Regions from separate parts of the Cytobacillus sp. FSL H8-0458 genome, predicted to be linked through region 1. Evidence: riboswitches for the same ligand, from Rfam matches in the RefSeq annotation. Region 1 holds a riboswitch; each other region holds the start of a gene.
The links. Region 1 has a riboswitch for cobalamin ahead of NYE23_RS04360 (ribonucleoside-diphosphate reductase subunit alpha). Riboswitches for the same ligand answer to the same signal wherever they lie in the genome.
Positions count from the first base shown of each region.

Region 2: linked by a shared signal. The riboswitch ahead of cobJ (precorrin-3B C(17)-methyltransferase) and the one ahead of NYE23_RS04360 (ribonucleoside-diphosphate reductase subunit alpha) in region 1 are both predicted to bind cobalamin.
Region 3: linked by a shared signal. The riboswitch ahead of NYE23_RS19985 (ABC transporter substrate-binding protein) and the one ahead of NYE23_RS04360 (ribonucleoside-diphosphate reductase subunit alpha) in region 1 are both predicted to bind cobalamin.

Region 1 is NZ_JBBOBR010000001.1:845,404-855,930, forward strand. It holds gene NYE23_RS04330 (H-type small acid-soluble spore protein) at 95-274, shown strand; gene NYE23_RS04335 (hypothetical protein) at 311-460, opposite strand; gene NYE23_RS04340 (metal-sensitive transcriptional regulator) at 625-963, shown strand; gene copZ (copper chaperone CopZ) at 981-1,187, shown strand; gene NYE23_RS04350 (heavy metal translocating P-type ATPase) at 1,336-3,771, shown strand; gene NYE23_RS04355 (hypothetical protein) at 3,791-3,919, shown strand; cobalamin riboswitch at 4,043-4,236, shown strand; gene NYE23_RS04360 (ribonucleoside-diphosphate reductase subunit alpha) at 4,371-6,593, shown strand; gene NYE23_RS04365 (ribonucleotide-diphosphate reductase subunit beta) at 6,606-7,643, shown strand; gene bioB (biotin synthase BioB) at 7,695-8,687, opposite strand; gene NYE23_RS04375 (biotin transporter BioY) at 8,712-9,308, opposite strand; gene NYE23_RS04380 (M28 family metallopeptidase) at 9,672-10,527, opposite strand, start outside.
Region 2 is NZ_JBBOBR010000001.1:1,485,430-1,495,956, forward strand. It holds gene NYE23_RS07090 (aminoacyl-histidine dipeptidase) at 356-1,828, opposite strand; gene NYE23_RS07095 (hypothetical protein) at 2,260-2,946, opposite strand; cobalamin riboswitch at 3,621-3,797, shown strand; gene cobJ (precorrin-3B C(17)-methyltransferase) at 4,030-5,652, shown strand; gene cobK (precorrin-6A reductase) at 5,662-6,432, shown strand; gene NYE23_RS07110 (precorrin-8X methylmutase) at 6,420-7,094, shown strand; gene NYE23_RS07115 (cobalt-precorrin-5B (C(1))-methyltransferase) at 7,069-8,205, shown strand; gene cbiE (precorrin-6y C5,15-methyltransferase (decarboxylating) subunit CbiE) at 8,180-9,373, shown strand; gene cobI (precorrin-2 C(20)-methyltransferase) at 9,374-10,078, shown strand; gene cobM (precorrin-4 C(11)-methyltransferase) at 10,075-10,527, shown strand, end outside.
Region 3 is NZ_JBBOBR010000001.1:3,972,808-3,983,334, reverse strand. It holds gene NYE23_RS19995 (FtsW/RodA/SpoVE family cell cycle protein) at 1-339, opposite strand, end outside; gene NYE23_RS19990 (hypothetical protein) at 637-1,413, shown strand; cobalamin riboswitch at 1,495-1,699, shown strand; gene NYE23_RS19985 (ABC transporter substrate-binding protein) at 1,866-2,840, shown strand; gene NYE23_RS19980 (FecCD family ABC transporter permease) at 2,806-3,858, shown strand; gene NYE23_RS19975 (adenosylcobinamide amidohydrolase) at 3,988-5,460, shown strand; gene cbiB (adenosylcobinamide-phosphate synthase CbiB) at 5,457-6,422, shown strand; gene cobD (threonine-phosphate decarboxylase CobD) at 6,397-7,473, shown strand; gene NYE23_RS19960 (bifunctional adenosylcobinamide kinase/adenosylcobinamide-phosphate guanylyltransferase) at 7,455-8,030, shown strand; gene NYE23_RS19955 (cobyric acid synthase) at 8,027-9,550, shown strand; gene cobS (adenosylcobinamide-GDP ribazoletransferase) at 9,537-10,328, shown strand; gene NYE23_RS19945 (histidine phosphatase family protein) at 10,286-10,527, shown strand, end outside.

The DNA of each region.
Region 1 (10,527 bases):
TCAAAAATGACTGCTTCACACTTTTAACAAAGCAAGCATAAATTTCTCAGCGATGCAAAAAATAAACTGAAAAAAGCAGAGGAGAGTGTTTCTTATGGATGCAAAGCGAGTGAAGCAAATTCTTTCATCATCAGCAGATATCGAAGTAAGATACAATGGTGCTTCCGTGTGGATCGATAAGCTTAATGAAGATGGGAGAACAGCGACAGTACATTTACGCGGCCCGCTTGAAGAAAGGTCCGAGGTGGAAATAGGAGAACTGACTGAATTGTAATATGACATTAAGCCGCCAGCACTGGCGGCTTTTCGTCTATATATCCTGATTGGATTCAGTTTCTGCCCGTTCATTTAAGTACTTATTCTCAGCAGAAGCAAAGTTTACTGACTGCAGGCTAATTTCTTTGTCAATTCCATACAGATCTTTGCCCGTGTCTTCTAAATTTTCATGCCTTCTATCCACATCATCGGCCTCCTTTTTAAGTGTTTCCGTTAGTATAAACAGAGATTTTCAATAACATGAAAGGGAAATTATACTTGAAAATCCGAAATTTATACCATTTTGAATTCAGAACTTTACATAGGGTACCGGGGTATAATATAATTAATATTAAGGAGGCTGATCAAATGGCTTTTGATTTGGAAAATGAGGATTTATCTGCTGCCAGCTGCTCGGTTGAGTCGGAGCGAAAAAGTCATCATTCAGAAAAAGTTAAGAAGAATTTGACTACCCGATTAAATCGAATTGAAGGGCAAATACGCGGGATAAAAGGACTTATTGACAGAGACGTGTATTGTGACGACATAATAACACAAATTTCTGCAACTCAGTCCGCTTTGAATAGCGTAGCCAAGCTATTGCTTGAAGGCCATTTGAAAAGCTGTGTTGTGGATCGAATCCACGAAGGCGATGAAGAAGTGCTTGATGAATTTTTAGTCACAATCCAGAAGTTAATGAAAAAATAACGGGAGGCTGCATTATTATGGAAAACGTAACTTTAAAAGTAAGCGGAATGTCATGCGGACATTGTGTAAAAGCGGTAGAGGGCAGTGTCGGCAAATTAAATGGTGTGGATAAGGTAGCAGTGGACCTTGATAATGGTCAGGTGAAGGTTCAATTTGACTCATCTGCAGTTTCACTTGAACAAATCAAAGAAACAATTGACGATCAAGGCTATGATGTAGAGTAATCTAATTGGGAAGGAACGTGTGAACTAAATGCACGTTCTCTTTTTTTACAAATTAAGAAATTTGTCTAATTATATATGGTTGACATATAGGGTAGGAGGGTATAGTATATTAGTGTAAGGTACTTCGTTTGATAAAGGAGTGGGAGTGATGGGTGATGCGGCTCTGAAGGAGGTTCACCTTCCAATATCGGGAATGACATGTGCAGCCTGTTCATCTCGAATTGAGAAGGGGCTGAATAAGCTGGATGGTGTCCAGGAAGCAAGTGTCAATCTTGCATTGGAAAAAGCAGCGATAAAATATAATCCAGAAGTAACTTCTGTTGAAGCTTTTGAGAAAAAAATTGAGGATCTCGGTTATGCAGTAGTATCGGAGAAAGCAGAGTTCGAATTGCTTGGGATGACATGCGCAGCCTGCTCCGGAAGAATTGAAAAGGGACTTAATAAACTTCCTGGGGTAAAACATGCTGTGGTCAATTTGGCTCTTGAAACGGGCACTGTCGAATATAATCCCGAGCAAGTCTCAATCCAGGATATGATAAAGAAAGTAGAGAATTTAGGGTATCAGGCAAAAGTAAAAACGGATAAAGACCAAGAAATCGAAGGTTACAGGGAAAAGGATATCGAGAAGCAAAAAGGCAAATTCATCTTCTCATTAATTCTTTCCATCCCTTTATTCTGGTCCATGGTGGGACATTTCGAGTTTACATCCTTTATTTACGTTCCCGATATGTTTATGAATCCGTGGGTGCAGCTGGCGCTTGCAGCTCCCGTGCAATTTTTCATAGGAAAACAATTTTATGTTGGGGCGTATAAGGCATTAAAAAATAAAAGCGCCAATATGGATGTGCTGGTTGCACTGGGTACTTCTGCCGCTTTTTTCTATAGCTTATACCAATCATTATTATCAATTGGCAGCAATGGACATATGGTGGAGCTCTATTATGAAACAAGTGCGATCCTTATAACATTAATCATTTTAGGCAAGCTGTTTGAAGCGAGGGCTAAGGGGCGTTCTTCTGAAGCAATCAAAAAGCTTATGGGTCTTCAGGCAAAAACAGCAACTGTCTTAAGGGAAGGGGAAGAAATTGAAATTCCCCTGGAAGAAGTTATTGCTGGAGAAATCTTATTTGTAAAACCGGGTGAAAAAATTCCGGTTGATGGTGAGATTATCGAGGGACAGTCAGCATTGGATGAATCCATGCTGACAGGGGAAAGCGTACCTGTTGATAAAACAGCAGGCGACACAGTCATTGGATCCACCCTTAATAAAAATGGCTTCCTGAAAATTAAAGCCACTAAAGTTGGCAAAGATACAGCACTGTCACAGATTATTAAAGTAGTGGAAGAAGCACAAGGTTCCAAAGCGCCGATACAGCGAATGGCAGACAAAATCTCCGGGATATTTGTTCCTATTGTTGTGAGTATAGCAGTGGTTACATTCCTGGTATGGTATATATGGGTAAGTCCCGGCAATTTTGCAGAAGCACTGGAAAAATTGATAGCCGTCCTGGTGATTGCATGTCCATGTGCCCTGGGTCTGGCTACGCCAACTTCTATAATGGCAGGTTCTGGCCGGGCAGCGGAATATGGAGTTCTTTTTAAAGGCGGGGAGCACCTGGAGCTTACACATGAAATCACTACAGTCGTTCTTGATAAAACCGGAACAGTAACACATGGCAAACCGGTTTTAACGGATGTGTTTACGGAAGCCTGCGTTGAAGAAAGGGCATTTCTCCAGCTTGTAGGGTCTGCTGAGAAACAGTCTGAGCATCCATTGGCCGAAGCGATTGTGAAGGGAATAAAAGATAAAGGAATCACTCTATTTAATCCGCAGGAATTTGAGGCTATTCCCGGTTATGGGATTAAAGCAAAAGTGGAAGGCAAGAAGCTTCTAATCGGTACAAGAAGATTAATGGACAAATACGATATCAATGCCCAATCAGCCAAACTGAAAATGGAGACACTTGAGGAAAATGGAAAAACGGCAATGCTTGTTGCGGTCGATGGCAAATATGCAGGTATCGTTGCAGTTGCAGATACAATAAAGGAAACTTCCAGAAATGCAATCAATCGCTTAAAACAACTGGGGATTGAAGTCATTATGATAACCGGTGATAACAAACGTACAGCACAGGCAATAGCTGAGGAAGTGGGGATAGACTTTGCAATTGCAGAGGTTCTGCCTGAAGGCAAGGCAGAAGAAGTAAAAAAACTTCAAAACCAGGGAAAAAAAGTCGCCATGGTCGGCGATGGCATAAACAATGCTCCTGCACTTGCTGTTGCTGATATAGGAATGGCGATTGGAACCGGTACAGACGTTGCGATGGAAGCAGCAGATATTACTCTAATGAGAGGGGATCTGAATAGTATCGCAGACGCCATCCTAATGAGTAAAAAAACCATAAGGAATATCAAACAAAATCTTTTCTGGGCATTTGCATACAATACACTTGGCATCCCAGTAGCTGCATTAGGGTTCCTTGCTCCATGGCTTGCCGGTGCAGCAATGGCTTTCAGCTCCGTATCTGTCGTTTTAAACGCACTTAGATTACAACGAGTAAAAGTAAGTGAAAAAAACGTTTAATTGGAAGGGGCAAATTTAAATGAAGAAATGGGCAGGTGCAGCGATTGCTTATCTGGTACTTGTAATAGCTGGTTATGCGGCATATGATTCTTTTTGGGCTAAGCCAGAGCTGGTACCACATGATATTGAAATCGAAAATCATGAATAATAAATGACCGGGCAGAGGGGAATCCTCCTCTGCCCGTTTTTCGCAGATTAATAAATTGTAATTTATTTCTCGATATGATAGAATCGTCTACAATATATAGTATGGATTTTTAAAAGTAAAAACTACATATAGATCGTGATTGGTGTCCTATATGGACTTAATAGGGAATTCGGTGAAAAACCGAAGCTGTCCCCGCAACTGTAAGTGCAGACGAAAAAAGCATGCCACTGTACAAAGCGCTTCATGGCGCTAGTATGGGAAGGGCTTTTAGTAGAGTGAAGCACAAGCCAGGAGACCTGCCAGGGCGATCGAAAGTTTCTTATCTCCGGGGATTGAGATGATGAAACGATCGCGTAATGGCCGTTTGTTCATCTGCTTCCTGCTATTATACTATCGTTTGATCCGCTCATTTTCCGGGCGGATTTTTATTTTGCCTTTAGGAGGAAGTAAAATGGTCCAAACCATACAACCGATAGAAATTTTAGAAGAACTTAAGACTGAATTTCCACAGCTTGGCATTGAAAAACTGGTAAAAAGGTATGAAGATATGAGTCAGCTGAGAGCAGAGGCCATGTATGACCAGCTTATTCTTGATTGTTTATCTTTTATCAGCATTGAAGAGCCTGATTGGACGTTTGCCGCTTCACGTCTGCTTCTTAAAAAGCTCTATATCGAGTCCGGAAAAAACAGAGGATGCGAGCCGGATGATTCCTACACACATTTTTATACGCTAATTAAACGTCTGACCGCTTTGGGAATTTATGAACAGGATTTATTAGATGTGTATTCAAAGGATGAGATAAATGAGCTGTCCCATTTTATTAAAAAAGAAAATGACCGTTTATTTACATATTTGGGGCTGAAAATGCTGGCAGATCGGTATCTTGCCAGGGACAAACAGAGAAAACTCTATGAGCTTCCACAGGAGCGGTTCATGATCATCAGCATGGTTCTGATGAAAAAGGAGCCGAAGGACAAGCGTCTTAAGCTTGTTAAAGAAGCGTATTGGGCAATGAGCGGGTTGTACATGACTGTTGCCACTCCGACCCTTTCTAATGCAGGGAAAAACTGGGGTCAGCTTTCAAGCTGTTTCATTGAGACCGTTGATGACAGTCTTGATGCCATTTATGACAGTAATACCGATATTGCATCACTTTCCAAAAATGGCGGAGGAATCGGAGTTTATTTGGGGAAAATCCGCAGCAGAGGCAGTGATATTAAAGGGTTTAAGGGGGCATCTTCAGGTGTGATTCCCTGGATGAAGCAGCTGAATAACACAGCTGTCAGTGTCGACCAGCTTGGACAAAGGCAGGGTGCTATAAGCGTCTATCTGGATGTCTGGCATAAAGATATTTTCTCGTTTCTTGATGCAAAGCTTAATAATGGAGATGAAAGGCAGCGGACACATGATTTATTCACAGGTGTCTGCATTCCTGATTTATTTATGGAAAAAGTGGAAAGCCGCGGATATTGGTATTTATTTGATCCCCATGAAGTCCGCACAGTCATGGGCTTTTCTCTGGAGGATTTTTATGACGAAGGAATAGGCAAAGGTTCATTCCGCCAGAAATATAAAGAATGCATTGATAACCCGAATCTATCAAGGGAAAAAGTTCCTGCTATCGAGATCATGAAATCCATTATGAGAAGTCAGCTTGAAACCGGGACACCATTCATGTTCTACAGGGATGAGGTTAATCGGAAAAATGCCAATTCACATTGCGGAATGATTTATTGTACCAACCTTTGCACTGAGATCGTACAAAACCAAAGTGTTACTAAGAGGGTTGAAGAATATACAAGGGATGGGAGAATTATTATCGAAAAACAGCCGGGAGACTTCGTTGTCTGCAATCTTTCATCCATCAATCTTGCACGGGCCATAAGTGAAGGAGTCCTTGAAAGGCTTGTGCCCATTCAGGTGCGAATGCTTGATAATGTTATTGATATAAATAGAATTCCAGTTCCTCAGGGGCATATAACAAATCAAAAGTACCGTGCGATTGGACTGGGGACTTTTGGCTGGCACCACCTTCTTGCACTGAAAAAGATCACATGGGAAAGCGAAGAAGCAGAAGAATTCGCTGACATTCTATATGAACAAATTGCTTTTTTAGCGATAAAAAGTTCTATGAATCTGGCAAAAGAAAAAGGTAGCTATTCAGCCTTTAAAGGCTCTGATTGGGAAACGGGTGCTTACTTTGAAAAGCGGGGATATCTGGAGGCAAAGCCAGAAATGGACTGGACAGGATTGAGCAGGGAGGTAAAGGAATTCGGCATCCGAAACGCCTATCTGATGGCGGTTGCCCCTAATGCATCTACTGCATTAATTGCAGGAAGCACACCGAGTATTGATCCTATATTTAACAAGCAGTATTCCGAAGAGAAAAAGGATTATCGAATCCCTGTTACAGCCCCTGATATTAACAGTGAGACCATCTGGTACTACAAATCTGCCTATCATATTAACCAGGAGTGGAGCATCAGGCAGAATGCTAACAGACAAAAGCATATAGATCAGGCTATTTCATTTAATTTCTATATACCTAACCATATTAAAGCTATCGATCTTTTAAATCTGCATCTTTCAGCATGGAAGAATAAATTAAAAACAACTTACTATATCCGTTCAACTTCATCAGAGGTTGAAGACTGCGAATCTTGCTCAAGCTAAAGGAGGACCCTTATGAATACTCTAAAAAAACGCCAAATTATTAATCAATCGGCGCCTAATAAATCAACTTCAATCATCAATGGAGAATGCTCCAATATCCTTAATTGGGATGATGTCCGCTTCTCATGGGCCTATCCAAAGTATAAAAAAATGCTTGCTAACTTTTGGACGCCCTTTGAAATAAACATGTCACAGGACATTAAGCAATTTCCGGATTTAACGAAAAGTGAACAAGATGCATTTTTGAAAATTATTGGGCTGCTTGCATTGCTCGACAGCATCCAGACGGATTATGCCGGTAAAGTTGCTGATTATATTACCGATTCAAGCATATCAGCACTCATGATCATACTTGCACAGCAGGAGGTGATTCATAATCATTCCTATTCCTATGTTCTATCAAGCCTTGTTGCCAAACAAAAACAGGATGAGGTTTTTGAATTCTGGCGGACAGAACCTATATTGGCTGAAAGAAATGAATTTGTTGTGAACGGATATAAAGATTTTGCAGAGAATCCAAGTGCGGAGAACCTGCTGAAATCCATTGTGTTTGATGTCGTTCTGGAGGGGCTTTTCTTTTATTCAGGCTTTGCATTCTTTTATCACCTGGCAAGAAATCAGAAGATGGTTGCCACCTCAACAATGATTAATTACATCAACCGGGATGAACAAATCCATGTAGATTTGTTTGTTAAAATTTTTAAAGAAATTCTTAAGGAAAATCCGGAGCTTAATACTAATGAATTAAGTGAATTCGTCCAGGAGACTTTTGAAAAAGCAGCTGAACTGGAAATTGAATGGGCCCGCGATGTGATCGGCAGCAAAACAGAAGGCATCCTGCTGTCTGACGTTGAAGCTTATATCAAATTTTATGCCAACGTCCGCTGCAACCAGCTGGGATATGAACGGCCATTTGAAGGCTATAGGACCAATCCTCTCCGCTGGATAGTAGCCTATGAGGAGGTTGATCACGGGAAGTCCGATTTCTTTGAGCAAAAATCACGGCAATATACTAAAGTTCAAATAGATAATGGGTTTGACGAATTATAGAAAAGATATATATTAAAAAAGATTCTGCTTCGGCGCAGAATCTTTTTTTGATCAGGATAATACCGGCTCCCCGGCTGCATAATCAATTTCAAAACCCAGATCCTTCAGCATTTGATGGTCTGCTGTGCTTTCCTGACCGGCGGTGGTTAAGTAATCTCCTACGAAAATGGAATTGGCCGGGTATAATCCAAGTGGCTGTAGGCTCCTGAGATTCACTTCTCTGCCCCCGGATATTCTGATTTCCTTTGATGGATTGATAAAACGCATGAGACAAAGCACCTTCAGGCAATAGCGGGGATTCAGCTCATCGGTTCCTTCTAATGGCGTCCCATCAATGGCATGGAGGAAATTAACAGGAATTGAGTCGGCATCAAGCACTTTTAAGCTTCTGGCCATCGCTATGACATCTTCCTTGGTTTCCTTCATGCCGATGATTACACCGGAGCATGGTGAGATGCCTGCCGCCTTTATTAATTGAACAGTATTGACTCTGTCTCGATATGTATGGGATGTAGTAATGCTCTCATGATGATCTTCAGATGTATTAATATTGTGATTGTAGCGGTCTACTCCGGCTTCCTTCAGCTTCTCAGCCTGTTCAGGCTTCAGGAGTCCGAGGCAGGCGCAGACCTTCATGTTATAGTGGTCCTTTATTTCTTTAACAGCAGATACAACTTCATTTAGCTCTTTGTTGCTTGGTCCTCTGCCGCTAGCAACGATACAATATGTTCCAACATTAAGCTGATGCGCCTGTTTAGCTCCCTGTATGATGGAGTCCTTATCCATCATACGGTATTTTTCAATAGGTGCAGTTGAGATGCTGGATTGTGAACAATAGCCGCAGTTCTCAGGGCATAATCCGGATTTTGTATTTATAATCATGTTTAATTTAACTCTATTCCCGTAATGATGATGGCGGATTTTATAGGCACTGTGCAATAAATCCAGAAGCTCATCATCTGGGCAATTTAATATGGACATTGCCTCCAAGTCTGTCAATTCATGTCCTTCCAATACATCAAAAGCTAATCTTTGATAATCCATATGTATCCTCCTTTATACTATTTGTTAAGCTGCACGGTTCATCTTTCTGAAATGACTGCGGGCAAATACTCTATGCTCCAGTCGATATGCCATTAACCCGGCAAAAACAGAGAGAATGATATCCTTTGGAAGAGGGACTGCCATCCATAGCCATGCCATTTGATAGGTAAATCCTTGGGGTGCCGTAAACCAGAGTTTATAAGCCAGGTACATCCAATTTGTCCCGAATACATAATTAATCGCCATTCCGATTAGAGCAGCAGTAACATACACCGGAACTGATTTTTTCTTTTCAATAATTTTTCCTGTGACATAGGCTGTTAGAATAAATGAAAGGATAAAACCGAAAGTCGGATTTAGTAATGATGCAAAACCGCCGCCGAATTTTGAAAAGACCGGGGCGCCTGCAAGCCCAACGAAAGCATAGACAGCTATTGTAATAGCTCCCAATCGGCTTCCTAAAATAGCCCCTGCCAAAATGGCAAAAAAGGTCTGTAAAGTAATTGGTACTCCTCCGATAACCAAAAATGGAACAAATGAAGTGATGTTTGCCCCAACCGCCATCAGGGCAACAAACATTCCAGCCAATGTTAAATCAATTGTCCTCAAACCTGTCTTCATAAAAAGCCTCCTGCTAGATTTGTATTTATCGCTGTCTTACGGACAGTAAGACCCCCACTTCAAAACTCAGATGAAAAAATGGAGGATAAGTGGGGGATCTAACTGCCCGTAAAGGCCCGAGTGATTCAACTAACAATCAGTAGGAGATAAAGAAAACCCCCACTGATTGAAGTTCCACTTTATACAATTTAGAATAATAGCAGCAGATGACAATTGTCAACCTAATTTTAATTAAGGTTTACATATATTTCGTGTTAAAGAAGGTATCGGAAGGGAGGGAGGACAACTAGCGAATGGGCTGGGTGGCTTGATTTTTCCGAATTAAATAGCCGCCGGCAATTCGCCAGCGGCTATATTGAAGTATTAATTATTGCCCTTTGTTTTTTTTCGAACCACATCAAAAAGTCCGGAACCAATAATATCAAGTGCTGATTGCATTCTTTCTTCAGAGATATTATCTTCAATTGTATCCTGAGGTGTATGGTATACTTTTTCAATATGATAAACAAGCGGATCCCAGCTGTCTATGCCCATCCAGATAAAAAGGGCCGCAGGAATGCCGGCATTATGAAAAGGAACATGGTCACTCGATCCGAATTTGCCTGGGAGAATGTCCGAATTGCCTAAGCGTGCACCAGCTTCACCAGTTGAAGAAGTTACAATGTTTTGGCTGCCGTCTGGTGTCATGGCATATAGGTTTGTCGCCTTGTCATAATTTGTAGCAACCATATCAGGAACAAAAACAGCCTCTATCTGATCTTTTTGTGTCTCTGTTAACTGATCTACATAATATCTTGCTCCTAAAAGTCCGCGTTCCTCAGATCCAAATGCAATGAATTTGAGGGTTTTGTCTGTATTATAACCTTTATAAACTCTGGCTAGCTCAAGCATTAACCCTACCCCGGAAGCATTATCATTCGCACCAGGAGCACCCACTACACTATCATGATGGGCGCCAAGTATAACCTCTTTTGTATCTTTATCTTTTGATTTAGCTTCTTTTGTAGCAATTACATTTACCGATTTAAGATCTTTATAATGTTTTGCTGTCAGGGAGAGCTCAACTGCACCTTGCTCCATTTGTTCCTTAAGCCACTCACCATGAATATAGGAAGCCCCGAAAACCGGAATATCATATTTCGCAGTAAGGTTGGGATTAAAAGTTTGTCCGTAATTGCCGCGGCTTCCAACGAGGCTTTGCAGAATTACACCTGCTGCT
Region 2 (10,527 bases), 640 kb from region 1:
GAAGTCAGCGGAAGCCATAGTAGGGAAATTTTAAGACAGATTTTAAGGAACCAAAGTACAAATGAAAATTACTTCCTTGTCTATAAAAATAAAGGCACTAGAGTCGATTTAGTAACAGTCAATGAACGAAATCAACATATTAAAGAGAACAAGGATGAGCTCCGCCAGCGCATTAGAACGAGAAAAAACTAGCCTAAGCCGCCTTAGGAGCGGAGATATTCCCCTTTAGAATGAAAGTTCATTGAAAAGGGGAATGTGAATATTTTTCCTGATTCATCTTAAAGTCTGAAACCTAGTTTATTAATTCATCTGAATTAATAACATTTGGGTTGAAACCGAGATTTGGGAATTTAATTTATTGACAATAAAAATTCCTTGTTTTTTTCAAGGTGTATAGCAAGTACTCCCAATTTTCTTTGGTTGAAGGGATACTTAAATGCTCGTTCGGTGTATGTACATGATACATATCAGGACCAATCGAAATGGCATCTAAGCCCGGAATCTTTTCGATGAGAATTCCACACTCAATTCCAGCATGTACAGCAATAATTTCAATATCTGCACTATATTTTTCTTTATATGATTCCTCGAATAATTTTCTTAACATCGATTCGGAATTATAAGGCCACTCGGGATAATCTGATTCAGTCAATAATTGACATTCAAGTATATCAGAGATCGACTTTAATTGTTTGACAATATTATACTTTAGGCTCTTAATCGCACTTCTTGTTTCACTTTTAAATTTAATTGCAGCATCAGTTGTAGTAATAACCCCTAAATTTGTTGAACTCTCCACCAGTCCTCTTAACTCATTACTCATGCTTTGTACACCATTTGGAATGAGCATGAGGGCTGCAATTGCTTTGGTCTTGGTTGTATTAGAAAATACTTTTCCAGATATATCTTTTATCTGTTCAACTTTAATCGTTACATAAGGGTCTGAATCCTGAAATTCATTTTTTAGCCTTTTATTCCATTCTTCAATTTTTGCTTGTAATTTTCCACCGGTTTCTGAAGGAAGCTGGATAATTGCTTCGGCTTCCCGGGGAATAGCATTTACTTTTAAGCCACCAGAAATGGTCTGTATAAAGTAAGGTATTTCAAATGATAATTCATATAAGATTCTTCCTAATATTTTGTTTGCGTTTCCTCTTCCTTTATTAATCGATATGCCGGAATGTCCTCCATGCAGGCCTCCGACACTAATTAAGTACGTTATAGCGCGTTTTGGGGATGCTTCCCAATCTACTGGCAGCATGTGGGTGACAATGACACCGCCTGCACTGCTTACCAATAACTTTCTATCTTCTTCTGAATCAATATTGATAAGAATTTTCCCATTTAAATGAGCCGGGTCAACCGAATGAGCGCCGAGCATAGTTGTTTCTTCCTCAGCGGTAATAAGTACTTCAAGAGAAGGATGGGGAATGTTATGCGAATCCAATAATGCCAAGGCGTAGGCTAGGGCTATTCCATTATCTGCACCTAATGTGGTGTCTGTCGCATAAAGCATGTCCCCTATGATTCTTAACTGCAAAGGATCTTTATCAAAATTGTGAGGGTTCCCTTTGTTTTTTTCACAGACCATATCCATATGCCCCTGAATGATTACAGCAGGCACTTTTTCGTATCCGGGAGTGGCGGCTTTTTTTATTATTACATTTAATGCTCGGTCTTGAATAACTTCGAGTTTGCGCTCTTGAGCAAAGCGAACTAAATAGTCGCTTATTAACTTTTCATTCCCTGAACAGCGGGGAATTTTGGATATCTCAACAAAATAATGAAATACAGGGTGTTTAGTTAATTCTTCTAGGCTTTTATACATCGTTCTCCTCCTTAAAATAATATATTTAATCTCTGGTAAATAGAAAGGTAGTTCAAGTAAATAAAACTTTTGAGCCCTTATGCTTTTAAAACTATTAAAGATTTGAATATTAAAATAAATAGTTTAAAAAATATTGGTCCTATCTTTTGAGTATACATATTTTAAAAAAAGAGTGAAGAAGATCAAGGTGAAATGCTGCAGGTACGTTCTTGCCTGGCTACTTTTATATTCAGATCAAATAAGAATGGCCAAGAAGAAATATAAGTATTTGCAGTAAAAGGGATCAATATTAAAAAGCCTAATTCTTCAGTATTCGAATTGAAGAATTAGGCTTTTTCATTGCTTCATAAATACCCGCAAATATGGATTTTCACTTGAGCTTAATAATGTTGCAAGTATGCAATAAAAAGGCTCATCCATTATTTATTTATTTATTGGATGATTCCATTATATACAATGCCTCCGCGGAGGTTAATGATTTTTAACCTGTTTGTGTCTTTAACGTAAATACTTTTGAATTGTGGTTGTCCCTGGTTATCTTTTAAAAGGATGACACGTTTGTGATTATTGTTCTCCACGACTTGTGTATTGAAGTCTTCTACATTAACGAAATTGACAAGTGTAGAGTATTCTTTTAACCCTTCAAGACCTTGTTCTATAGTGCCCTTATCCTGGCTATCTTCTTCAATAGTTTCATTGACACTGTCTTCGTTTTCAGTCCCGTTGTCTACTGAGTCAACATTTTCTTCCGCATCACCAATAATTTGACTGAATATCAATCCGCCTTTTAGGTCAATCACTTGCAATCGGTTTGTGTCTTTAATAAAGACGCTTTTGAACTGCAGCTTAGCGCTGTCATCTTTTAAGAAAATAATACGTTTATGATTATTGTTTTCCACGACTTGTGCATTGAAGTCTTCAGCATCAACTATATCATCAAGTATGTCGTATTCAGGAAAATTTTGAATGTCTTCTGTCAGGATTTTATATTTTTGATAATTTGCTGCATCATTTTTCCCTGGTACCTGTGTCGTGTCAGCATTTGCATGAACTGCGTAACCAATGCCAAAGCTTGTTAGAAGTAGTGTGCTTGCTGTTGTGAGTACGAATGTTTTCATGTGTTTTCTCTCCTTTATTTTAAGTTGCTTTTATTTCAAATTGAGCAATTACGTCCCAATATGAATAATATTTAACCGGATCAGAAAAAGAAAAAACATGAACTTTTCCCAGATAATGCTTATATTATTTAATGTTTTTTCAAGTACATAAATCATTCTAGGTACTTATTATTGAAATGTAAAGGTACAAATGGTTGAAGTAAAATCTGGTTAGAATTGCTTATTTATAAATAAAAAAATATTTAAAATTGGTGTTTGATCATATTTTTAACGGTTTTCTTCAACATTTTTTCTCTATTATTTTCACCAGTCAAGATCGAATGAAACAAATGAGGGTGTTTTAACTGGAAGTCGGATAGACGAAAAATACCAAGGTGAAAAAAGTTTTTTCGGGGAGCCATCCAATGATATTACCTACACTAATGAAAATGCTCATATCAATGTTCTGCATGGAAAAAGATATTGCCTGGAAAAAATAATAGAGGTAACGTGCTGCTGAACATACCTCCAAGCTTGCTAGAGGAGATTCACTTTAAAACAAAAAATGGCGACATTGATGCTGATCATATTTCTAAAGTATCATCAAAGATAAAGCCATTAAAACTGTATTTAAAAAATTATGAAAAAAATAATATGTCAAAATTGGTCATTATATGTTATATTAGTAAAAAATTAATATATCAATTTAAATAAGTGCTCACTTTGTGAGGTAAAAGGGAAACCAGTGAAAGTCTGGTACAGCCCCCGCTACTGTAAGAGCTGATGAAATTACAATGCCACTGAGAAATCGGGAAGGTGTAAGAGTAAGAAGAAGCTTAAGTCAGGAAACCTGCTTATTTAAACGACACTTGCTTTTCGGAGGGAGAAGTATAGGCGGGACAATTTTGATCAATTGTTTTTGGGTTTCAGTATGCTTATTTTTATACTGTCATTTCATATGCCTGTATTCCTTTGAAAAGGAGTGCAGGCATTTTTTATTTGGCAAAAAGCATTGAACTTTGAGAATGATCTGGCGCGGGACGCCTGTCGAGCAGCACGGCAGCAGGCTAGGCGCATGTTCTTTTATTAATTGGAGGTAAGCCTATGAAAAAGGGGAAAATCTTTGTTGTCGGCTTTGGCCCGGGTGATCGTGAGCATATAACCAAACGGGCTGTGGATGCGCTGCAGCAGAGTGATTGCATTATTGGCTACAAAACTTACGTAGATCTGATCATGCCATTCGTTACAGCAAGTTCTATTGTCAGTACTGGGATGACTGAGGAGGTATCCCGTGCGCAGGATGCAGTGAAAAGAGCGGAAGCTGGCCATATTGTATCCGTGATATCGAGCGGTGACTCGGGTGTATACGGCATGGCTGGCTTAGTGTATGAAGTGCTGATCGAAATGGGCTGGACGGAAGAAGAAGGAATCGAAGTGGAAATTGTTCCGGGCATCTCTGCGATTAATTCATGTGCGAGTTTACTGGGTGCACCTGTCATGCATGATTCCTGCACCATTAGTCTGAGTGATCATTTAACACCCTGGACGGTGATCGAGAAGCGCATTGAAGCAGCCGGGATGGCGGATTTTGTCATCGCTTTATATAACCCGAAAAGCGGCAGAAGGACACGACAGATTGTCGAGGCACAAAGGATTCTATTAAAATATCGTTCTCCTGAAACGCCTGTGGGGCTGGTGAAAAGTGCTTACCGCGAGAATCAGAATGTCATTCTGACTACACTGGCGGAAATGCTTGATCACGATATAGGCATGCTGACAACAGTTGTGATCGGGAATTCTTCCACTTTCTTTTATGACAATAAAATCATTACGCCTCGCGGATATCAGAGAAAGTATACGCTTGGTGATGAGAAGCAAAGCTTAAAGCCGCATCAGCGTTTAAAAAAGGAAGCGGAGCCATGGGCATTAAATCAGGAAACCGGGGAAGCACAGGCCGGCTACGAGCAGATCCAGAGAAAAAAACAGGAAACCAGCTCACTGGATATGGCTTTTAAGGCATTATCGCTGGTGACTAAATCCGAGATAGACCAAACACATTTAGTGCAGCAGCCAATCGAAGATATATTTGAATTTGCGGTTTCGCCTGGTGTTGCCAATAAATTTATTACAGCTGACCAAATGCGCGTATTGGCAGAAGCTGTTGGCGAGAAGGGCACCATGGAATATACACCGGATCACCGATTTTTAATCAAAATTCCAACCGGACGGCCTCAGTCGATTGTGGAAAAACTCGAACAGCACGATCTGACTGTCATGCCAGTGGGCGATGTGCTAAATGTAAAAGCGTGCGATTTTTGCTACGGGGAGAAGGCAGAATCCATTCCATATGCAGAGGAAATTGCAGCTGAACTGGGTGGCTTAAAGCTTCCAAAGGAACTGCATATTGGCTTTAATGGCTGCGGTATGGCCTGTTATCGGGCGGTATTTGATGATATCGGCATCGTTTACCGCAAGAAGAAGTTTGATCTATTTATCGGGGCAAAGCCGGTTGGCCGTACAGCCCATGCTGCACAGCCTGTAGCAGAAGGAATGGAGCCCGACCAGCTTCTGCCGTTATTGAAGGACATTATTGAAGAATACAAAGAAAATGCGCATCCAAATGAACGGCTTTTTAAATATTTTAAGCGAGTGAAAAAAATTCAGTATTTTACCTATCAGGATATGAGCTCCAAGATCGAAGTCGAGCCGGCACCATGCGGGGATTAGGGGGATCTTATGATTCTATTTTTAGCAGGCACAAGTGATGCTAGAGCATTAGCCGTTCAATTGAAAAATCAAGGTTATCCCTTACTGGCAACCGTTGTCACAGAATCGGCAGCTGACAGTTTGAAAGCTGAAGGCATTTCTTATAAAGTGGGACGGCTGTCAGAAAATGACATGATTGGACTAATTCAGATGCAAGAGATGACCACTGTGATTGATGCCAGTCATCCCTATGCGGACGAAGCGTCAAAAACGGCCATGGCAGCAGCCAAAGCATGCAGCATTCCTTACATACGTTACGAAAGGCCAAATGAACAGTTTACCTCACCGCTCATAACTGAAGCCGAAAGTTATGAGGAAGCAGCAAAATTGGCTCAATCACATAAAGGGACAATCATGCTGACAACTGGCAGCAAAACGCTGGAAATCTTCACAAAATATTTGATGCGTGATGAGATCCGGCTTGTATGCAGGATGCTGCCAAACATGGGAAACATGGAAAAATGCCATAAGCTTGGCATTAAACAAAAGGACATTATTGCGATCCAGGGACCATTTTCCGAATCATTAAACAAAGCTCTTTGTGAGCAGTATGAAGTGACCCTGATGATTACTAAAGAAAGCGGCAAAGTGGGATCGGTGGATGAAAAAATGACCGCTGCCCTGGAATTGGGGATTCCTGTTATTTTAATCAAGCGGCCGCAGCTTGTATATGAAAACTTCTGCACTTCTTTTAAAGAAGTGACTCAAAGATTGGGAGGGCTTTATACATGGCAAACATGAACTTTAATACGACATTTGTACCGGTAACGGTAGATCCGGATAAAATTTATGACCACAGCTTCGCGATTATTAAAGAGGAGATGGGCGAGCATCCATTTACAGACGAGCAATGGCTGGTGGTACGGCGTGTCATCCATGCCTCGGCAGATTTCGAGCTGGGCAGAAGCATGATTTTTACTCCAGATGCCATTGAAGCAGGGGTTCAATCCATTTTAGCGGGCCGTCATGTCGTGGCAGATGTACAGATGATTGAAAGCGGGTCAGGACGCAAGCGATTCCAGAAGCATGGCGGGGACCTGCATTGTTATATTGCGGATGAAGACGTTTCAAAGGAAGCGAAGGCTCAAGGAACAACACGTGCGATTATTTCCATGCAAAAAGCAACAAGTCTGCATGAAGGAGGAATCTATGCAATCGGCAATGCGCCAACCGCGCTGCTGGAATTGATTCGTTTAGTGAAAGAAGGGCTCGCAAAACCAGACTTAATTATTGGCATGCCAGTTGGCTTTGTATCAGCGGCAGAGTCAAAAGCCGAGCTGGCCGTGCTGGAAGGGATCCCATTTATTACAAATGCAGGGAGAAAGGGTGGCAGTACAGTGACGGTCGCTGCGCTGAATGCCATTTCGATTATGGCGGATGAACGGGCAAAAGCAGCGAAATAAAAAAGATCCATCCCAAATGCGGCACGGCTATACAACAGGTGCATGTGCCGCAGCCATGACAAAGGCAGCACTGCAGGCACTTGTGACCGGAGAGGTGCCAAATGAAGTTACGATTTATCTGCCGGTTGGCCAGTATGCCACTTTTAAAGTGACGGCTTTTGATAGGTCAGATGGCCGGGTCATGTGCGAAACGATCAAAGATGCAGGGGACGACCCGGACGCCACACATCAGGCACGAATTCAAAGTACAGTCACATATGCCGAAAAAGAAGGTATCCATTTAGATGGCGGAATCGGTGTGGGACGAGTCACGAAAGCAGGGCTGCCAGTAGCGGTGGGGCAGGCAGCGATCAACCCTGTGCCGCGTAAAATGATTCATGGTGTTGTCCAGGAAGCAATGGATAAATATAAAGTAAATCGGGGCATTGAAGTGGTCATTTCGGTACCGGATGGTGTAGAAATAGCTGAAAAAACATTGAATAGCCGATTAGGGATTATAGGAGGCATCTCGATTTTAGGTACACGGGGAACCGTGGTGCCATTTTCCAGCTCCGCCTATATGGCCAGTATCGCTCAGGCAATCAATGTAGCAAAAGAAGCAGGATGTGAGCATTTAGTCATTACAACAGGCGGCCGCAGTGAAAAATTTGCCATGAAGCAGTATCCGCATTTGCCTGAAGAAGCTTTTATCGAAATGGGCGACTTTGTCGGTTTTACTTTAAAGAATATGGCAAGGAAGAAGATTCCCAAAGTCTCTCTTGTAGGGATGATGGGGAAATTCTCAAAGGTTGCACAGGGCGTTATGATGGTGCACTCGAAAAGTGCACCAGTCAGTTTCGAGTTTTTAGCAGGTATGGCCAATAAAGTGGGAGTCAGTGAGGAAATTCAGCAGGACATATTACAGGCAAATACGGCTTCACAGGTTGGTGAAATCCTTCATGGAAATGAAGCATTCTTTGAAGCGCTTTGCCGAAATTGCTGCTATTATGCACTGAATCATATGAACGAAAAGACCAGAGTATCGACAACTCTGTATGCCATGAACGGAAGCTGTTTAGGAAAGGCTGAGAATATTGACAAATTGGATGAAGATGATTGGTATCGGGGATAATGGCGCAGAAGGATTGCTCCCCCCATACATAGACTGGATTCATGAATGTGATGTCCTGGTCGGCGGGGAGCGTCATTTGCAATTTTTCCCGGAATTTACTGGAGAGAAAAAAGTAATCAAAGGCGGCTTGTCGGCGTTAACAGCTGATTTGCAGCAGGAAACACGCAATACGGTTATTTTGGTGTCGGGTGATCCTCTGTTTTATGGGCTCGGCAGTGTATTGGCAAAAAAGCTTCCATTGGAAATTTATCCTTATACAAGCTCTGTTCAGCTCGCTTTTTCCAAAATGCAGGAAAGCTGGCAGGATGCGTATATTGTCAGCCTGCACGGCCGTTCTATTCAAGGCTTTGCCCAAAGAATCGACGGACGGAAAAAGATTGCTATTTTAACAGATGAAAAAAATTCTCCGCAGGCCATCGCCAAGTATTTAAAGAAGTTCGGCATGACGGAGTATGATGCCTTTGTTGCTGAAAATATGCAGGGGGAAGATGAGCGCTGCCGCTTTTTCACCTTGGACGAAATGGAGCAATCGTCTTTTTTACCATTGAATGTGGTGATTTTAAAGCAGCGTGAGGCAGTGGAGCGTGCCTCATTGGGAATTTCGGATGATAGCTTCGTACAGAGAAAGCCGGATAAAGGTTTAATTACGAAAAAGGAGATCAGGACTCTTTGTATACAGGAGTTGGAGCTAAAAGAAAACAGCATCGTCTGGGATATTGGAACCTGCACAGGCTCCGTTGCGATTGAAGCAGCGAAAATAGCCCGGGAAGGTGCCGTGTATGCGATTGAAAAGAATGAGGGAGATCTGGAAAACTGCCTGGAAAATCAATTAAAACATCGGACAGATTTCACGGCCGTCCTTGGAAAGGCGCCTGAGAGGCTGGATGAATTTCCTGATCCGCATGCGATTTTTATTGGCGGAAATGGCGGCAATATGGAGCTTTTATTAGAGGCTTGCCTTTCACGGCTGCAGCCAAATGGCCGGCTCGTTATGAATATTGCCACAATCGAAAATCTCGCAGAAGCGATGCAGCATTTGAAAAATCTGGGCTGCGAAGTATCCATATTGCAGGCACAGATTTCAAAAAGTAAGCCAATCCTGCATTTAACACGCTTCGAACCGTTAAATCCCATTTTTATTGTGACTGCAAAGAAAGGAAAGAACTAAATGAGAATCGGAACTTTATATGGATTAGGAGTCGGGCCGGGAGATCCGGAATTAATTACGGTAAAAGCATTCCGCAAATTGCAGGAAAGCCCGGTCATAGCTTATCCCAAAAAATTAAGAGGCAGTAAATCCTACGCCCATCGCATTGTAGACATGTATATAAATCCCGAAGAAAAAGAGATGCTCGGTTTAGTTTTTCCAATGACAAAAGATGAAGAGACACTAAGGGCTGAGTGGACAAAATCCGCTGAAACCATTTATGGCTTTCTTTCTCAGGGTAAAGATGTCGCATTCGTGACGGAAGGGGATCCGATGCTGTTCAGCACATTTATCCATTTAATGAAGCTGATGCAGACAATGCATCCTGATGTTCCGATTGAAACGGTAGCTGGCATCTCATCCTTTAATGGTTCTGTTAATCGCTTAGGAATTGCCCTGGCTGATGGCGACGACCATGTCGCGATGATTCCGGCAACCGAGAATATGAAGGAAATGCGGCGGGTGATTGAAACTCATGATGCGATTGTCTTCATTAAAGTAGCGAAAGTATTGGACGATATGCTGAATCTATTGGAGGAAATGGATTTATTGGACAAAACACATGTTGTAACAAAAGTTACATCTGACGAAGAGGTCATATGGAATGTCCATGAGCTCCGGGGAGCTGAATTAAATTACTTGTCATGTATGGTGGTGCGCAAATGAAAAAGATTTGGATTATCGGAGCAGGTCCTGGAGATCCTGATTTAATTACGGTAAAAGGCTTAAAGCTTTTAAAAGATGCAGATGTTGTAATGTATACCGACTCTCTTGTCAGCGAGACATTAGTGGCGGAAGCCAAGGAGTCGGCAGAGATTATCCGCACAGCCGGGATGCATCTTGAAGAGATGGTGGATTGCATCGTCGAGCGTGTCCATGCCGGCAAAACAGTTGTACGTTTACATACAGGCGACCCGGCCATGTACGGGGCAACGATGGAGCAAGTGGCACTATTGAAACAGCACGATATAAGCTGTGAAGTTGTACCGGGCGTCAGTTCTGTTTTTGCCTCCGCAGCTGCAGTAGGGGCAGAGCTGACGATTCCGGATTTAACGCAAACGCTTATATTAACGAGGGCTGAAGGGCGGACACCAGTGCCGGAGCGTGAAAAATTA
Region 3 (10,527 bases), 3.1 Mb from region 1:
CACCGATCCGAGTCCGGGAATGATATACCACAATGTAGCCCCTTTGCGCTCTGGTGCGATGCTTTCCGGTGCAATGAATAGCCCGACAAGCAACAGGATGCCTAAACCGTACAGCAGCCATGTGAGTCTTCGGATTTGCTCGCTGTCAAAATACATGACAATCCCTACAATGACGGCACCAACAATATAATTTTTAATTTGTGAGACAACAAAATTCCCTTCATATTGATTGGAGGATTGTCCGCTGTAAATCGCAATGCAGCTGATGAGAAAAAACAGCAGCAGAAGAAAGCATAACGTCCAATCGAATCGGTCTGAGAATCTATTATTCTGGTTCATTATATGCACCTGGTTTCTTTACCTTTTTACATTTTTATCCTATCAGAGAAAAATTAACCTAACAATAGAGAAAGAGATTTCATTAGTTAGACGAGAAAATCACGATGATGGTTTCCTGTATTTTCAAAAAAACGGGTTTAAATTTTTTTCTCATCGGCAAAGATATTTTCAGATATTTTTGCTACAATAAGAGAATAAAATATTGGAAGTTTGGCAGGCAGTTTCATAAGAAGCTGTCTTTTTATCAATTAAGGCTATGAAAATACTACTGTGGGTAACGGTTCGGAGGTTTCGTCATTGAAAAGAAGGAATCAAGCTATTCGTGATCTCATCTACATCCATCTTAATGAACAGGATCAGTATGTGATGACTTATGGAATTGAGTTTGCAGAGTTTGCCCAAACTCTATCAGATTCTATTAATAACTTGCTGCTGTTAAAGCACCGTTATGAACATGGGGACTTTAATAGCCACACGATGTTCGATTATGTGTCGAGGGACAAGCTGGGCAGGCTGGTTGAGGATGATGTATACGGCTATGGCGATTTTTGCTGGATCGACTTCGAGGAAGAGGAAGCGGTGAATGAGCTTCCCGGCCAGACAATCGCGGAGCTTCTTTATCTCGGCCATATCAAAGAGCATCTTAAGCTCCCTTTTTACAATTATCTGAGCAACCGCTATGTGTACCTTGCCCATGATGATGGCTGGTTTAACCGCACATATTATCGCGATCTGAACGATTTTTACCGTATGCTTGGGGAAGTGATCCCCGGTAAAATGGGACAGATGAAGGTGGAAAAAACGCTCCTTGGCATTAAAAAGAAAAAGACGTATCCTCCAATCACCAGAGATGTCCTGCTTTCATTAAAGCCCCTTATGAAAGAAGGAGCGGTCCTTTCCATTAAGGATATTGAACAGAATCGGATCCGGATCGAAATTCCTATTTGGATTATTGGTGATTTTGCGAATATGGATGATATGTATGATGAGTACGAAGCCATAGCGAAAGAGCCATGTGAGGCGAAGATTGTGTTCGATAAGAAAACAAGGGAATGGAAAATATACTCGCGTTAGAATTCTGAACTTTTTTACAACATTCAGCAATTTTCTGTTACTTTTTCTGCGGGATGGTGTATAATCGGAAATAGAAAATTTTATATCCGCAATAGAACAGGTGTCTTCTCAAAAGGGCTTTAAAGCAAGCTCTTTTGAAGACTTAATAGGGAAGCTGGTGAAATTCCAGCGCGGTCCCGCCACTGTAAATGGAAGCTGTCTGCAAATCCACTGTACATACAAGTATGGGAAGGAGCAGAATGCATTGACCATGAGCCAGGAGACCTGCCTGATTCTTAAGCACCCATTAACCTACGAGGATAGGGAGGTGTTTGGTCCGGCCATCTAATCTGCATTTATTGTAAATGACCATACCAACATCTCCTTGCCGTTCGAGGAGATGTTTTTTTATTTTAAACGGTGGTGACAGGCACCACCCGAATTTTGTCGAAAGTAATGGAGGATTGCTTAGTATGAAGAAATTTTATGCATTTTTATTAACTATGCTGCTTGCTGCAGGAGTGCTTGCAGGCTGCGGCGAGAGTGCTGAACAGCCAAAAGAAGAGAAAAAAGTTGAGGAAGGGCAGAATGCCGGCGGGGAAGAGGCTGCTTTTCCTGTTACGATAAAGGATGCCCTTGATAATGAAATCGTTATCGAATCCAAGCCAGAAAGAATCGTTTCCATGATTCCAAGCAACACAGAAATTGCTTTTGAATTGGGGCTTGGAGAAGAGGTAGTCGGAGTCTCCGATTTTGATAACTACCCGCCCGAAGCCACAGAAAAAGAAAAGATTGGCGGCATGGAATTTAATGTCGAGAAAATTATTTCTTTAAACCCGGATCTTGTCCTTGCTCACGCGTCGAGCGCACATAATTCCGAAGCAGGCCTTCAGCAATTAAGGGATGCAGGCGTGACCGTCCTTGTTGTCAATGATGCGAAGAGCTTTGACCAGGTTTTTGAATCCATTGTAATGGTTGGAACCGCAGCAGGGGAGAAAGATAAAGCAGAGCAGCTCATTTCAGATATGAAGAGCAAGCTTGAGGAAATTAAGACAAAAGCTCAGGATATAAAAGAAGAAGACCGCAAATCGGTATTCGTGGAAGTTTCACCAGCTCCTGAAATCTATACAGCTGGTGCAGAAACCTTTATGGACGAAATGCTAAGTGCGATTAATGCAGAAAATATCATTACGGAAGAAGGATGGCCGAAAATGGATCCGGAAGCGATTATCGAACGGAATCCGGATGTAATCATCACAACTCATGGCTATTACACTGAAGATGCTGCTGGCGATGTAATGAAAAGGGATGGCTGGCAGGATATAACAGCAGTGAAAAATAAGCAGGTTGCCGATGTTGATTCCGATATGGTAACCCGCTCTGGCCCTCGTATTATTGAAGGAGTCGAGGAACTTGCAAAAGCAGTATATCCGGACGTATTTAAATAATAAATTTCTGGCTTATCTAACAGCAGCAGCTTTCCTGTTCTGTGCTATGCTGATGGGGATTTCAATTGGTACAGTGTCTGTTCACCCCATCACTATTATCAGAGTAATAAGCGCTGAGATTTTCCCTTTTATTTCATTGGGAAACACGGATGCTATGCATGCAAATATCATTATGAACATTCGCCTGCCGCGCGTTTTGCTGGCTGGCTTAGTAGGGGCGTCTCTTGCAATTGCGGGAGCCGCCTTTCAAGGTTTATTAAGAAACCCGCTGGCAGATCCATATACCATTGGAGTTTCTTCCGGGGCTTCACTCGGTGCTGTTTTAACATTGTTCCTGGGATTATCCATTCCGTTTGCAGGAATGTTTACACTGCCTTTATTCAGCATCTTATTTTCCTTTTTAACCATTTTTGCCGTTCTGCTATTTGCCAGAAAAATTGAAAGATCCATGAAAGTGGAAACGATTATTTTAACGGGCATTATCTTCAGTTCTTTTCTTGGCGCTCTAATTTCTCTGATGATTGCCCTGACCGGTGAGGAGCTTAGACAGATTATTGGATGGCTTCTTGGCAGTGTATCCATGAGAGGCTGGGCGTATATTAACATTATCCTTCCGTTTTTTGTAATTGGTGCCATCCTTCTGTTAGTGAACAGTAAAGAGCTGAATGCTATGAGCTTTGGGGAAGAAAAGGCCCAGCATATAGGGGTGGACGTTCAGAAGAGAAAGATGATGGTTCTGGTAGCTGGCTCCATCTTAACTGGTGCGGCTGTAGCTGTGTCTGGAACGATAGGATTTGTCGGCCTTGTGATCCCTCATCTGACCAGGCTGTTATGGGGGCCGGATCATAGGCACCTATTGCCCTTATCGATTCTTATGGGTGCAGGTTTTCTTATTATTGCCGATCTGGTTTCACGGACGATCATTGCACCTACCGAGCTTCCAATCGGCGTGATTACAGCGATCATTGGTGCACCTGCGTTTGCCATTATTTTAATTAAAAGAAAGAATAAACTTTGAACTTCGATAACTGTCCAGCATAAGTGTCCACCCATTCAAGGGGAAGGCTTCCGCGGATTTTCTTCGCAGGAACAAGCGGTTTCACCTTGTTCCGAAGGCATATCTTAGTTCAGAAAGAAGTGGTTAATCATGCTTAGCGTTAATCAGGTTACTGGCGGATATGCCGGTGCGCCGGTTGTTAAAAATATCAGCTTTGAAGTAGAAAAAGGGGAGCTTTTCGGGATATTGGGGCCGAATGGAAGCGGCAAGACCACGATTCTCAAGATGCTGAGCGGCATTTTGCCTTATAAGTCAGGTGAAATACGGATTAAAGGTAAGAACCTTTCACAGTATACACCCAAAGAACTGGCGAAAATCATTGCTGTTCTGCCCCAGCATTCCTCTCAGGCCTTTTCATATACCGTAAAGGAAACAGTTTCCCTTGGCCGGTATGCTCATCAAAAGGGCTGGTTCCAGAGCTGGTCCGGTAAAGATGAAGAAGCGGTAAAACGGGTTATGGAGCAGACGGGCATCTCCCGATTTCAGGATGATGATATTCAGCAATTATCCGGCGGCGAAAGACAGAGGGTGTTTTTAGCCCAGGCCCTTGCCCAGGAGCCGGAAATTCTATTGCTGGATGAGCCGACGAACCATCTTGATTTATCCTATCAAAAAGAATTGCTAGATCTCCTTTCTGTATGGTCAAAGGACTGCGGACTGACGGTCATTTCCATTTTCCATGATTTGAATCTGGCCGGCCTGTACTGTGACCGCCTATTGCTGCTGGAGAATGGCGAAGTCAATATTAACCATGTTCCTAATGAGGTTTTAAAAGAAGGGCGGATACGGGAGGTTTACAGGACGAAGATCGAGAAGCTGCCGCATCCAAGAGTGGCGGCCCCTCAGATGTTGCTGGTGCCTGAACGCTCAAAGGCGGAAAGCCAATTAGAGAAGCGGATCGATCCAGCCAGCCTGGAGGTAAAGGAAGACTTGCTGGTCCTTCGCTCGCCATTTCCGCTTAAAACCATGTCTTCAGGTGTAACCGGATCGGGGACTGGCTGGAATCGGATTTTTCTTAACCGGCATGTGAGCAAGAATTATGACTGCAGTGATCATCGGGCAGAGATGGCGGAATTTGTCCGGGAAATCGGCTTTGAACCCGGGGAAACTGTGGGGATGATGACCGCTGTATATATTGAGGATTACAGCAGCCAATTTTATGAAGAAGATACATTCTCTGTGTATGTGGTCGTGACAGCTGGTGTCGGCAATGCTGTTGATGCCTCGAAAAGTGAAGAGCATTCTTATCATCTTACTCCAGGTACAATCAATACATGGATTTTCGTTAATGGCCATCTGACAGAGGAAGCCTTTATCCAATCCATTATGACCGCAACCGAGGCCAAGACCAGAGCACTATATGATCAGGAAGTTATAGATGCCGTCACAGGGACGATAGCGACCGGAACATCAACTGACAGTATTTTGATTGCCGCCGCACAGCAGGGAGAAAACCTGGAGTATGCGGGTACCATTACACCGCTTGGCAAAGTGATTGGCAAGGGTGTCTACGAATGTACCGTTGAGGCTATAAAAAAATCGCAAAGCAGGATAAAAAGATGATTTTATATCACCTGTTCGCGCTAACCTTTGCCTGGTTACTGGATAAGCTGATAGGTGATCCGCCAAACTGGCCGCATCCAGTCAGGTGGATGGGTGCCCTGATACATAAACTTGAACAAGCTCTGAATAAAGGCCGCTTTAGAAAATTAAAAGGGAGCCTCATGCTATTGATCGTACTGCTGGCAGCAGGCGGCATCACCTTTTTCATTACCCGGCTCTTCTATGAAATTCATCCGATCGCGGGCATCCTGGCAGAAGGAATTCTTATATTCACAGCCATTGCTCAAAAGAGTTTAAAAGAGGCAGCTCTGGAGGTATATGAGCCTCTGGCAAAAGGTGATATGGAAACAGCAAGAGTAAAGCTTTCTTACATTGTCGGCAGGGATACAGATCGGCTGGATGAACCAGGCATTGTCCGGGCTGCCGTGGAGACAGTGGCGGAAAACACAAGTGATGGCATTACTGCTCCATTATTTTGGGCCCTGATTGGCGGTGCACCGCTGGCTCTTATCTACCGGGCCATTAATACATGTGATTCGATGGTTGGCCATAGAAATGATAGATATATGGATTTTGGATGGGCATCAGCCAAGGTGGATGATATCGCAAACTGGATCCCAAGCCGGCTGACATCGGTTTGCATCATGCTCACACAAAAGCCGGAACATTCTCCATATGGAGAAGCATGGGGAGTTCTATTAAGAGATGCACCAATGCACCCGAGCCCAAATAGCGGCTGGGGCGAAGCAGCTGTTGCAGCCCTTCTGGGAATTCAGCTGGGAGGAATCAATTTTTATAAAGGTGTAATCTCAAACCGTGCAACGATGGGAAAGCCAATGGTGCTGCTTGAAAAAGAACATATCATAAAAACCATTTCGATCATGAACAAGACGGTTTTCTTATTCTTGCTTTTATTATGGACAGGAGGGATGTTCCTTGAATTGGCCTTCACATGGATCTAATCCGCAATATTTATATGAAGCGATGGATAAGCAAATGCCTGAGGAGCGGATTGATTTCAGTGCCAATATCAATCCACTTGGGCCTCCCCATGAATTAAAAGAGAGGTGGGGAAGCCTATTCCAATATATTAGCGACTATCCGGATCCCCACTCTTCCTTATTGAAAAGCAAATTAGCGGCTGCAGAGGGAATAAAAGAATCACAGATTCTGGTCGGAAATGGAGGCGCCGAGCTGATTACCCTGATTGGCCGGATGATAGCCGGAAAAAGGGCGCTGATTATTCAGCCGGCCTTTTCGGAATATGAAGAGGCCTGCCGCGTTAATCAATGTACAGTCTCCTATCATCAGCTGGTGCCCGGCGACTGGGATCTTAATTTGGAAGCGCTATCTGAAAAGCTAAAAGCCGCTGATGTTGTTTTCTTCTGCAACCCAAATAACCCGACAGGTATTTTTTACCCATCTGCCATTGTAGAGGAATTGATTAAGAAGTGTCATATCCATAGCTGCCTCCTTATTATGGATGAAGCTTTTTATGACTTTGCCTGCGACTATCAATCTATCGTTCCTTTCATAGGAAAGGATTCAAATGTTGTGGTGCTGCGCTCCATGACAAAGATGTTTTCGATACCAGGCCTGCGTCTTGGATACATGATGGCAAGTGAGCGGTTAATTGAAAGAGCAAATGCGCTGAAACCGCACTGGAGCGTGAATGCTCTTGCATTAAAAGCAGGTGAATGGTGTCTGGACAGTAAAGAGCATGTCAGGCTGACAAAGAATTTGATCCGGCAGGAGAGGGCTAGGCTTGTTCAATTTTATCAGCAATTGGATTTTGAGATTTCTCCTTCTTCAGTTAATTTCTATTTGTTAAGAGATCCGAGCATTGATGTGCAGCTGCCTCTATTTCGATTTTTGCTTGAAAAAGGAGTTATTCCGAGGCATACAATGAATTTCCCTGGCCTGGAAGGGAAATGGCTACGCTTTGCGATTAAAGGGCCCAAAGACAACGATGTACTGATGGAGGCGATGCAGCAATGGCGGAAGGATCGCTGATTTTTATCACGGGGGGCGTGCGAAGCGGAAAAAGCTCATTTGCGGAGAGGACTGCAGCCGGGCTGGCAGAAAAAACAGACGGAAAGCTTCATTACATTGCTGCCGGAAAAGTATACGATTCCGAGATGAAGGCACGGATTCGGAGGCACCAGAATGACCGGGAAAAGAGCGGCTTGGGCTGGACAACCTGGGAGAAGCCTTCCGCACTTGAAGAGATCTCGGGAAACTTTAGCAATCAGGATATTATTCTATTCGATTGCTTGACCACTCTCTTGAATAATGAGCTTTTTAGAGCGGAGGATGGCTGGCGGACCAGAGAATTCCAGGAAAAACTTTCATCAGATATTCTCAGGGCCATCCATGAAATCCGCCTAAAGTGCAGGTCCTTTATCGTAGTCAGCAATGAAGTCTTGAATGAGCCAATTGGCGAAAACGAATTGGTATTTACATATGCGAGAATATTGGGGATGCTCCACAGGGAAATCGTAAAGATGGCTGATGAAGCCTATCTTGTTGAAGCAGGCATCCCCATACAAATGAAAGGAGAACCGGCATGAAAGGGATCATGATTCAGGGGACTTCATCCGATGCCGGTAAAAGCCTGATTGCTACGGCTCTTTGCCGGGCATTCTCCAATGAAGGTTTCCGCACGGCTCCTTTTAAATCCCAGAATATGTCCAATAATTCATACGTGACAAAGGATGGAAATGAAATCGGCAGGGCACAGGGCATTCAGGCTGAAGCGGCAAGAACTGAAGCTGCTGTCTGGATGAATCCCATCCTCCTTAAGCCTCAATCCGCTCAGAATGCTGAGGTCATTCTCCTGGGAAAAGCAGTCAACTCCCTATCAGGAAGAAGCTATCGGGAATCCTTTTATGAAAAAGGGCTTGAAACCATCAAAGAGGCACTGAGTCTGCTTGATGCTCAATACGAGCTGCTTGTGATCGAAGGAGCTGGCAGCCCTGTTGAAATTAATTTAAAAGATAAAGAGCTTGTGAATATGAAAGTCGCCGAAATGGCGGATGTGCCAGTAATCCTGGTTGCTGATATTGACAGGGGCGGTGTTTTTGCCAGTATTGTTGGAACTCTGGAGCTTTTCACCAAACAGGAAAGACAGCGGGTTGCGGGCATTATCATTAATAAATTCCGCGGAGATATCACGCTGTTTGAGGATGGCATCCGCTGGATCGAGGAAAAGACGGGCGTCCCTGTCCTTGGCGTTCTGCCTTACTTGGAAGACCATATGATCGATGCAGAGGATTCCCTATCCATTCAGGCTGCTGTTCCAAGAGCTGGAGAGGGTATTCTGGATATTGCAGTGCTGCGGCCGCCATTTATTTCAAACTTCAGTGACATCGATCCGTTTTACTATGAAGATGACGTGAACATTAGGTGGGTAAGACATCTATCGGAGGCTGGCTCGCCTGATGCGGTGATCATTCCCGGCACAAAGAGCACGATTCGAGACTTGCGCTATTTCAAGGAAAAAGGTCTGGCGGATTGGATTGTGCGCTATGCTGCCGCTGGAGGTTCAATTGCCGGCATTTGCGGAGGATACCAGATGCTCGGCAGGAGATTAATCGATATGGCGGGTTCTGATACCGGAAATCCTAATGAAAAGGAAAAAGGCTTAAATTTGATACCGGCAGACACCATTTTTCATGAACGTAAGAAGACCGTGCAAGTGAAGGGCAGTCTGCATTCAAGCACGAACCTTCCCGTAAAAGAGATCTTGGATGGATATGAAATCCATTTAGGTGAAACAGTTCTTGAAAATGATTTTGATGGCAATCGCCTTCTGCTGCTTCAAAATGGCGAAGAAGATGGATTTTATGGGAATGATGGCCGTCTGGTAGGGACTTATATGCACCACATCTTCCATAATGATGAATGGAGGGGTGCGTGGCTTAATTCCCTGCGCAAACAAAAAGGCATTCCAAGTAAGGAGCCTGTCCGAATAAAAGCCCTGAAGGATAGGAAATACAACGAACTGGCGGAAAATATGATGCAGCATCTTGATTGGAAAAAATTAAAGGAAATTGTCTTTAGCTGGAGAAAACAGAATGAAATGGCTTAAAGGATTATTGATCAATCTTCAATTTTTCACAAGCATTCCCATTCCGATATCCCTGCCCATGGATAAGCCTCATCTGGAGAAGGCAATCAGAACCTTCCCTATAGCCGGCCTCATCCAGGGTGGGATATATGCATCTATACTCTATGCTTTTCTTGAATGGACTCCTTTTTCTCTATTGGCAGCGGCCTTTGCCGTCTGGCTGGCCGGCATTTTGCTGACTGGCGGGATCCATCTCGATGGGTGGATGGATGCGAGCGATGCGTTCTACTCCTATCGCGATCAGGAGAAGCGGCTTGAAATCATGAGTGATCCCCGGGTGGGCGCGTTCGGGGTGCTGTCTGTTATTGTCCTGCTGGGTGCCCGATTTCTATTTATCTATGAAATTGTGCTTTTATCAAATCCATCTTCCTATTTTTTAATCGCGGTGATTCCATTTTTAAGCAAGATGGTAATGGGGGTATTGCTGATAAACGTTAAGGCAGCCAAAAAAGAAGGGCTGGGCTCATTATTTCAGCAGGCTGCTTCTAAAACCACCCTGTCTATTTACCCTGTCTTCCTTCTGGGGATCGCGGCAGCTGCGTGGCTGGCTGGTTACCCGGCTATTGTTGGGTTTCTTTTCATGGTTCTTTTTTCAATATTGTTATTCGCATTCTTATCTAGGAAAGTCATTGCCTGGTTTGGCGGAATGACAGGGGATGTACTTGGGGCCAGTGTGGAAGGGACGGAGGTGCTTTTATGGATGATACTGTGGCTGTTGCATTATTTCGTCATGGGCTGACAGAAGCCAATAAGTCCCATGCTTATCTGGGCTGGACAGATTCTCCTCTGTGTCCGGCATACTTGGATAACCTTTCCGCGGCAGCTCAAGGCTACAGAAGAGTTTTTGCAAGTGATTTAGGCAGATGTATGAAGACCGCAGCAATTCTTTTCCCGGATCATTCTATTGAATCTTGTCCCGAATGGAGAGAAATGCATTT